Regions from separate parts of the Streptomyces sp. NPDC088246 genome, predicted to be linked through region 4. Evidence: riboswitches for the same ligand, from Rfam matches in the RefSeq annotation. Region 4 holds a riboswitch; each other region holds the start of a gene.
The links. Region 4 has a riboswitch for thiamine pyrophosphate ahead of thiC (phosphomethylpyrimidine synthase ThiC). Riboswitches for the same ligand answer to the same signal wherever they lie in the genome.

Region 1 (2,194 bases), on a different contig from region 4:
TCGACCGCGGAGATCGTCCACCAGATCGTGGACGGCATGCGCGCGCTGCGCGACGGGGAGGTCCCCGGCGGTCCGGCGCGGCTCTCCAACATCGTCTTCATGGGCATGGGCGAGCCGCTGGCCAACTACAACCGGGTGGTCGGCGCGATCCGCCGGCTGACCGACCCGGAACCGGATGGGCTGGGGCTCTCGCAGCGCGGGATCACCGTCTCCACCGTGGGCCTGGTGCCCGCGATGCTCCGCTTCGCCGACGAGGGCTTCAAGTGCCGCCTCGCCGTCTCCCTGCACGCACCGGACGACGAGCTGCGCGACACGCTCGTCCCCGTGAACACGCGCTGGAAGGTGGGCGAGGTGCTGGACGCCGCGTGGGAGTACGCGGAGAAGTCCGGCCGCCGCATCTCCATCGAGTACGCGCTGATCCGGGACATCAACGACCAGGCGTGGCGCGGTGACCGGCTCGGCCGGCTCCTCAAGGGCAAGCGTGTGCACGTCAATCTGATCCCGCTGAACCCGACGCCCGGCTCCAAGTGGACCGCCTCGCGGCCCGAGGACGAGAAGGCGTTCGTCGAGGCGATCGCGGCACACGGAGTGCCGGTGACCGTGCGGGACACCCGCGGTCAGGAGATCGACGGGGCCTGCGGGCAGTTGGCGGCAGCCGAGCGCTGAGGCCGGAACGGCCCGTGTAGCCTGGGCCTGAAATCAACTTCATATTCCGACAGGGGAGCGCCACAGCGCTGAGAGTGCGGCACCGAGAACAGGTCGGCCGCAGACCCTCTGAACCTCGCCCGGGTCATTCCGGGTAGGAAGTTCGGTCATCAACTCATGCTGTTGCGCCCTGCCCGCTTCTCCAGGGGTGGGGCCGCGTCTCTTCCTGGCCAAAACCCAGGAGGAATCCACAATGAGCACCACACGCAGAACCAAGCAGCTTGCGGCGACGGCTGTCGTCGCCGCGCTCGGTGTCACGGCACTTGCCGGATGCGGGAGTTCCGGCGAGTCGGACTCCGGTTCCGGCTCCACGAAGAGCTCCGGCTCGAAGACCGTGACTCTCGTCAGCCATGACTCCTTCAACGCCTCCAAGGATGTGCTCAAGGAGTTCACGGAAGAGACCGGCTACACCGTCAAGGTGCTGAAGAGCGGTGACGCGGGTGTTGCGCTCAACCAGGAGATCCTGACCAAGGGCTCCCCGCGCGGCGATGTGTTCTTCGGCGTCGACAACACCCTGCTCTCCCGCGCTCTCGACAGCGGTCTCTTCATGCCGTACGAGGCGAAGGGCCTCGACCAGGTGGCGGCCGGCATCCAACTGGACGCCGAGCACCGGGTCACCCCGGTCGACACCGGCGACATCTGCATCAACTACGACAAGAAGTACTTCGCCGACAAGAAGCTTGCGCCGCCTCGGTCCTTCGACGACCTGGCGAAGCCCGAGTACAAGAACCTCCTCGTCACGGAGAACGCCGGGACCTCCTCGCCCGGCCTCGGCTTCCTCCTCGGCACCATCGCCACCTACGGCGAGAAGGGCTACCAGGACTACTGGAAGAAGCTGAAGAGCAACGGCGTCAAGGTCGTCGACGGCTGGGAGCAGGCGTACAACGAGGAGTTCTCCGGCTCCGCGGGCGGCAAGAAGGCCAAGGCCGACCGGCCGCTCGTCGTCTCGTACGCCTCCAGCCCGCCCGTCGAGGTGCTGTACGCGAAGCCGCAGCCGGCCGAGGCCCCGACCGGGGTCGCCACCGGGACCTGCTTCCGTCAGATCGAGTTCGCGGGTCTGCTGGACGGCGCGAAGAACGAGGCGGGCGGCAAGGCCCTGCTGGACTTCCTGATCAGCAAGAAGTTCCAGGAGGACATGCCACTCAACATGTTCGTCAACCCGGTCACCAAGAGTGCGGAACTGCCGGAACTCTTCACGAAGTTCGGCGCGACGGTGGACAGGCCGACGACCGTCGCCCCCGACGAGATTTCCAAGAACCGTGAGCAGTGGGTTCAGTCGTGGTCCTCGCTCGTAGTGAAGTAGCGAAGACTCCCGTACGCGGAACGGACGCGGGCGGGAGGAGCGAGCACGGGAAGAGCGAGCACGGGAAGAGCGGGCACGGGGAGGGGCCGCGCGGGAAGAGGCCGCGCGCCCGCTCCGCGCGCGCGAACCCGGCGCGCGCAAAGGCCTGGCGCGCGAGCGTGGTGCGGCTCGGCCTGATGGCCGTGC
Region 2 (2,194 bases), on a different contig from region 4:
GGTTCGATGCGGGCGACCCGGGCCCCGGTGAGGAGTTCGGCGCCGCTCTCGGCGTACCAGGCGGTCATCGGGGCGGCGACCTCGGCGGGCATGGCGCCCGCGAGGGGCCGGTCGGCGGCCTCGACGACGGTGACCTCGCAGCCCGCGGCGCGGGCCGCGGTGGCGAACTCGGCGCCGATCCAGCCCGCGCCGACGACCACGACGCCGTGCTGCCCGTCGAGTACGGGCCGCAGCCGTGCCGCGTCGTCGAGGGTGCGCAGCAGATGGACGCCGGGAACGCCCTCGGCGCCGGGCAGGACAACCGGTTCGGCGCCGGTCGCGATCACCAGGACGTCGTATGCAACGGGTCCTGACGGGGTGTCCAGCTCATGCGCGCCCGGCCGCACACCGGTGACTTCGCGACCCAGCTGCAGATCGATGTCCAGCGCCTCGAAGTCGACGTCGAAGGCGGAGTCCTCGGCCTTGCCGAGCAGTACCGCCTTGGACAGCGGGGGCCGGTCGTAGGGCTGGTGCGGTTCGGCGCCGATCAGGGCGACGGAGCCGGTGAAGCCCTGTTCCCTCAGGGCCACCGCCGTCTGCACGCCGGCCATGCCCGCGCCGACGATGACGACGCGGCGCCCTGCCTGCCGGTCCGGCTGCTCTGACTGCTGCTGCTCGCTCACCCGTACACCTTAATCATCTGACTGATCGTCAGGAAGGGGGAAGCTCTTCGACCGTGCTCGTACCGCTGCCCTCCTGCGACTCCCACTCCCACCGCTCGTCCAGCCGGACCCGGCCGTCCGCGAGGTCGACGACGGTGGAGACACAGTGACCCGAGGATGTCGTGCCGTGCTGCTTCAGCTGGACGGAGGGGGCACCTCCCATGCCTTTGAGGCCATGGGGGAGGAAGCCGAGGGTGTCGTCGACGCGAGTGCCTACGAGATTGCCGCGGACCACGTCGCCGCCCGCGTACTCGGCCCAGATCCGGCCGTCCTTCTCGTGGTACGTGAAGCGGGTACGGGTACCGACCTGGCCCGGGGCCTGGTCGGCGACCGGTGCCAGGACGAGTCCGTCGAGCGAACGGGCCACGGTGGCTGCTCCCTCACTGGGTCCGGGTGGCTGGGTTTAGGGTGGCCAACGTAAAACACTCGCGGGAGCCCGGACGCACCGGGCTGAGAGGGAGGCTGGGCGGCCTCCGACCGTACGAACCTGATCCGGGTCATGCCGGCGAAGGGAGGGGCTGGACGCCCATGCGTTCTTCTCGGAACGGAAACGGATCCGACGTCCTTGTCATCGGGGGCGGGATCATCGGTCTGGTGACCGCCTGGCGGGCCGCGCAACGCGGACTGCGCACCGCGGTCGTCGATCCCGAACCGGGTGGCGGAGCCGCCCGGGTGGCCGCCGGCATGCTGGCCGCCGTCACCGAACTCCACTACGGCGAACAGATGCTGCTGGGCCTCAATGTCGCCTCGGCCGCCCGCTATCCGGCCTTCACGGCCGAGCTGGAGGCGGCGAGCGGACAGGAGACCGGCTTCCGCGCCTGCGGCACCCTGGCCGTCGCACTGGACTCCGACGACCGTACCCATCTGCGGGAACTGCACACCCTGCAGCAGCGTTCGGGCCTGGAGTCGGAGTGGCTCACCGGCCGAGAATGCCGCCGCCTGGAGCCGATGCTCGCGCCGGGCGTCCGCGGCGGTCTGCGGGTCGACAGTGACCACCAGATCGATCCCCGCCGGCTGGCCGCCGCACTGCTGACCGCCTGCGAGCGGGCCGGGGTGGTCTTCCACCGCGGATGGGTGGAGCGCCTGGCGGTGATACGCGACCGGGCCGCCGGAGCCGTGCTCGCCGGGGGTACGGAGCTCGCCGCCGACCAGGTCGTGCTCGCCGCGGGCAGCCTCAGCGGCCGGCTCCCGGGACTGCCGGACGAGGTCGTGCCGCCGGTCCGGCCGGTGAAGGGGCAGGTGTTGCGGCTGACCGTGCCCGCCGCGTACGCACCGTTCCTCACCCGGACGGTCCGGGCCGTGGTCCGGGGAAGCCACGTCTATCTCGTACCGCGCGAGAACGGCGAACTGGTCGTCGGCGCCACCAGCGAGGAGATGGGGTGGGACACCACCGTCACCGCGGGCGGCGTCTACGAGCTGCTGCGGGACGCCCACGAGCTGGTGCCCGGCATCACCGAGCTGCCGCTCACCGAGACCCGGGCCGGCCTGCGCCC
Region 3 (2,194 bases), on a different contig from region 4:
CAGGCCCTTGCGAGCGAGCTCGGACGCCAGGGCGCGAAGCACGTGACCACTCACTTCTACGGACCGGGGACCCACGGCTGGCCGTACTGGCAGCGTGAGTTGCACTCCTCGCTGCCGATGCTGCTCCACGCCCTGCGGGCCGACGGCTGAACGGCCATGTGCCGAGATCATCCGCCCGGGCATCCTCGCCGCGCCATGCCCGGCCGTGTCTGGGACGAGCCCCCGGCCGGGCAAGGGAGATCGTGGGATCGTCGCCGGTCACGGCGATCTCGTCTGCATGCTGTGCCAGTTCCACCACCGGCTCGGTCTGGGTGTCCCGCTCCCGAAACCGCACGTCGCCCCGCCTTCGCTGGAAAGATTCGGTCCATGAACGACAGCACCCCTGCCCAGAGGGCCCGCGAGCTGCTTACCCAGGCATCCCAGCACCCGGTTGCCAGTCCTCAGCGTGACGCGCTGGTGGTCGAAGCCGCCGTGTGGGCACGGCTGGAGCACGCAGCCGTCATGGAGCATCACGCAGCCGTCATGGAGCATCACACGGCCGCAGCGGTCGACATCGAGTCCGCCCTGGCCTCGTTCGCCGACCCCGTGCAGAAACTCGGCAGGGAGGTCGGCAACCTGACCGAGCACATCAAGCTCAGCCAGAAGTGAGCGAGCACGCGGAGGGAGGGCATCGCGGTGGTCACGTGCCGCGATGACGGTGAGGCGCTGGGGCAGGCCGCGCGGCGGGCTGCCCTTCGAGACCGCTGAACGCCGATTCGGGGAAGGCTCCGTCCTCGCGCGGTGCACCGACGGTCTCCTCCAGGCACCGGACCGGGACATGGGCGCCGAGCGCGACCAACTGCCCCGCACCATGGCCGGCCCCGTACGACCGCTCGAGCGGCTCTGCGGTGCCGTGGCGACCACCCGGCTGTCAGGTCCCCGATCCGGTGACGCGGCCCTGCTCCTTGCCCGCCCCCGCGTTCTGGAAGCAGGACGAGCCGTCCGCCGGGAGCTGCCGGTCGACCCCGCGCAGGTCGCCCGCGCCCGTACCCTCACCACCCGTCAGCTTGCCGACCGGGGGTGTGGAACCCCCCGTCCTCACCCCAGAGCTGATGGTCAGTCAGCTGGTTGGCCCATGAGGTCTCCGACGGCAGTCCCAGCGCCCCGCACCTGCGCTGCGCGCACCAGCGACGAGGGCGGCCGCGGACTGTTCCCGGTGGCCCGGCTCGCCTCCCGTTGGGGCGCCCACTCCGACCGCGACGGCAAGACCGTCCGGGCCGGGCAGCCCCTTGTTCCTGTCGGAGATCCTTTTGGAGTACCCGCTCCCGGCGATGTGAGGGCCGGAGCGATCGGGTTACTCTGTCCGTCGTACCGGACACGGGGTGCCCCATCCGAGGGCTGAGATCACACCCGTCGAACCTGAACCAGTTCGTACTGGCGGAGGGATGTCTTCCATGCCTTTGGCGCATGTATCCGGCGGTCTGCCCGCCGACGGCCGACAGGCCGTCTTCGACGGACGGATGCCGGCGGCCCCCGGCGACCTCCGTGTCGAAGCGCACGGTATAGAACCGGTCCCCGAGAGCAACCGATACGGCGGTCCCGGACGCCTGTTCACCGTATGGTTCGCTCCCAATCTGACCATGACCGGCGTGTTCACCGGAACCGTCGGCATCGCCCTCGGCCTGGACTTCGCATCCGCGCTCACCGCCGTCGTGCTGGGCACCGTCCTCGGCGCGGTGCCCACCGCCTACCTGGGCACCTGGGGGAGCCAGACCGGTGCCGGGCAGCTGCCGCTGGCCCGGCTCGCCTTCGGCCGCGGCGTGGCGGTGCCCGGCATCCTGCAGTGGCTGTCCTCGGTCGCCTGGGACGCGCTGATCGGGCTGTTCGGCGGGGACGCGCTCGCGCGGCTGTGCGGCTGGCCGTTCTGGCTCGGTGTCCTGGTCATGCTGGTGGCCCAGGGCGTTCTCGGCGTGCTGGGCTACGAGGCCATTCACCGGCTTCAGATCGTCATGACCTTCGTGCTCGCGGCCGCATTCGTGCTGATCGCCTGGCGGCTGCTCGACGGTGTCCACCCCGCCGGCAGCGGCACCGCGCACGGCGCCGACCAGGTCGGTGCGTTCGTCCTGACCAGCACCATCGCGCTGAGTCTGACCCTGTCCTGGGCCCCATACGCCAGCGACTTCAGCCGCTACCTGCCCCGCACCACCTCGCGCCC
Region 4 (2,194 bases):
GCTCATGTCGATGTGCGGGTACAGGCCGTGGATGAGGCCGGTGCTGTCGTCGGTGTTGCCGGTCAGGCTTGCCCAGCCGATGAAGAGCGACCCGAGCAGCCCGATCAGCAGCAGTGAGATCAGTGTGCCGATCACCGCGACCGACGTGCGGGCGGTCAGGCCGTGGCACATGTAGAGCGCGATCAGCATGATCGCACTGGCCCCGACCACCGCGACGAGCAGTGGATTCGAGCCTTGGAGGATGGCCGGGAGAATGAACAGGGTCAGCACGGCGAACGACACGGCGAGTGCGACCAGTGCCATCACCCCACGCATCCTGCCCACCGCGATCACGACCAGGGCGAAGATCCCGGCCAGCAGCGTCATCGGGAACTTCCGGTTCACATCCGTCACCGAGTACTGCAGATCACGGGGTGCGTCGGGGGCGTACGCCACGACCACGCCCTGCCCTTCGCGCAACTGACGGGGTGCGTCCGGCTGGACGATCTCGACGAAGGTCCGGCCCTTGTCGTGACCGGTCGTCACCTCGACGGTGGCCTGCTCGCACAGCCCGGGACCGCTACCCGGCGGCGGGGTGGTTTCGCCGCTGATGGGTGCCTGGGCAGCATTCACGTCCTTGCAGTCCACTTTGTCGATATTCACCACCTTTCCCTGCTGGGTCTGCCGGTCGAAGCCGACACCGGTCCGCTCGTGCGGGGGCGCGCCGCCCGGCCAGAGCACCGCCAGGCCGACGACGACCGCGGTGGCGAACGGGATCAGCACGGCCGCGATGACCTTGCGCAGATGTTTGGATACGGGCTCGGCAGGGCCATGGCTGTGGGAGTGGCCGTGCTGATGGCCCTGCCGTTCGGGGCCGGTATGGGGGGACGTCACCGGCCGATCATCGCAAGAAGAGAAGGGCCCTCTGTTCATTACGCCGGGCAGGGCGCTAGCGTGGAGGAACCTTTGCACACGCGGGAGCTCGGAGCACCGGGCTGAGAGGGCGCTGATATCCGTACATCCGTACGGGAGAGGCTGCGCCGACCGCCGAACCTGTTACCGGGTAATGCCGGCGTAGGGAGTAGGTCTCATGACCACATCGGACGCACGCACGCCTGCCTCGAACCAGAGCGACGAGGCCGGGAAGTCCATCGGCTGGCACAAGGGATACGTCCAGGGCTCACGCCCGGACCTCCGGGTGCCGGTCCGTCAGGTGCACCTCACCAACGGCAAGGACGTGGCGCTGTACGACACGTCGGGCCCGTACACCGATCCCACCACCGAGACCGATGTCCGTCGCGGGCTCGCACCGTTGCGCGAGAGCTGGATCATCGCGCGCGGCGACACCGAGGAGTACCCGGGCCGCCCCGCCCGCCCCGAGGACGACGGGCTCAAGCACACCTCGCCGCGAATGGGGTCTCCCCTGCTCGAGCGAAGCGGAGAGCTTGGGGAAGGGCTGCGCAACCTCGACGCGGTCTTCCCCGGCCGCCCGCGCCTGCCCCGACGAAGCCGGGACGGGCAGCTGGTGACCCAGCTCGCGTACGCCCGCCGGGGCGAGATCACCCCGGAGATGGAGTACGTGGCAATCCGGGAGAACATCGAACCCGAGGTGGTGCGCGAGGAGATCGCCGCAGGCCGGGCCGTGCTGCCGGCCAACGTCAACCACCCCGAGATCGAGCCGATGATCATCGGCAAGCGGTTCCTGGTGAAGGTCAATGCCAACATCGGCAACTCCGCGGTGACGTCCTCCATCGAGGAGGAGGTGGAGAAGATGACATGGGCGACGCGCTGGGGCGCCGACACGGTCATGGACCTTTCCACCGGCCGCAACATTCACACCACCCGTGAGTGGGTTCTGCGCAACTCCCCCGTGCCGATCGGCACCGTTCCCCTCTACCAGGCCCTCGAAAAGGTCGATGGGCGGGCCGAGGAGCTGACCTGGGAGATCTACAAGGACACCGTCATCGAGCAGGCTGAGCAGGGCGTCGACTACATGACGGTCCACGCCGGCGTGCGCCTGCCGTACGTCCCCCTGACCGCCCGCCGCAAGACCGGCATCGTCTCCCGCGGCGGCTCGATCATGGCGGCTTGGTGCCTAGCGCACCACAAGGAGTCGTTCCTGTACGAGCACTTCGAGGAGCTCTGCGAGATCCTCGCCACGTACGACGTGACGTACTCGCTGGGCGACGGGCTGCGTCCCGGCTCGATCGCCGAC

Region 1: linked by a shared signal. The riboswitch ahead of ACIPEK_RS02980 (thiamine ABC transporter substrate binding subunit) and the one ahead of thiC (phosphomethylpyrimidine synthase ThiC) in region 4 are both predicted to bind thiamine pyrophosphate.
Region 2: linked by a shared signal. The riboswitch ahead of thiO (glycine oxidase ThiO) and the one ahead of thiC (phosphomethylpyrimidine synthase ThiC) in region 4 are both predicted to bind thiamine pyrophosphate.
Region 3: linked by a shared signal. The riboswitch ahead of ACIPEK_RS27045 (purine-cytosine permease family protein) and the one ahead of thiC (phosphomethylpyrimidine synthase ThiC) in region 4 are both predicted to bind thiamine pyrophosphate.

Annotation. Positions count from the first base shown of each region.
Region 1 is NZ_JBIURV010000002.1:91,882-94,075, reverse strand. Features, by position in the region: gene rlmN (23S rRNA (adenine(2503)-C(2))-methyltransferase RlmN) at 1-666, shown strand, start outside; TPP riboswitch at 708-824, shown strand; gene ACIPEK_RS02980 (thiamine ABC transporter substrate binding subunit) at 899-2,008, shown strand; gene ACIPEK_RS02975 (ABC transporter permease) at 2,185-2,194, shown strand, end outside.
Region 2 is NZ_JBIURV010000003.1:342,427-344,620, forward strand. Features, by position in the region: gene ACIPEK_RS06720 (NAD(P)/FAD-dependent oxidoreductase) at 1-662, opposite strand, end outside; gene ACIPEK_RS06725 (hypothetical protein) at 691-1,068, opposite strand; TPP riboswitch at 1,120-1,232, shown strand; gene thiO (glycine oxidase ThiO) at 1,230-2,194, shown strand, end outside.
Region 3 is NZ_JBIURV010000021.1:81,573-83,766, forward strand. Features, by position in the region: gene ACIPEK_RS27030 (alpha/beta hydrolase) at 1-150, shown strand, start outside; gene ACIPEK_RS27035 (hypothetical protein) at 367-648, shown strand; gene ACIPEK_RS27040 (hypothetical protein) at 911-1,081, opposite strand; TPP riboswitch at 1,348-1,442, shown strand; gene ACIPEK_RS27045 (purine-cytosine permease family protein) at 1,434-2,194, shown strand, end outside.
Region 4 is NZ_JBIURV010000014.1:15,620-17,813, forward strand. Features, by position in the region: gene ACIPEK_RS20360 (YibE/F family protein) at 1-873, opposite strand, end outside; TPP riboswitch at 944-1,077, shown strand; gene thiC (phosphomethylpyrimidine synthase ThiC) at 1,070-2,194, shown strand, end outside.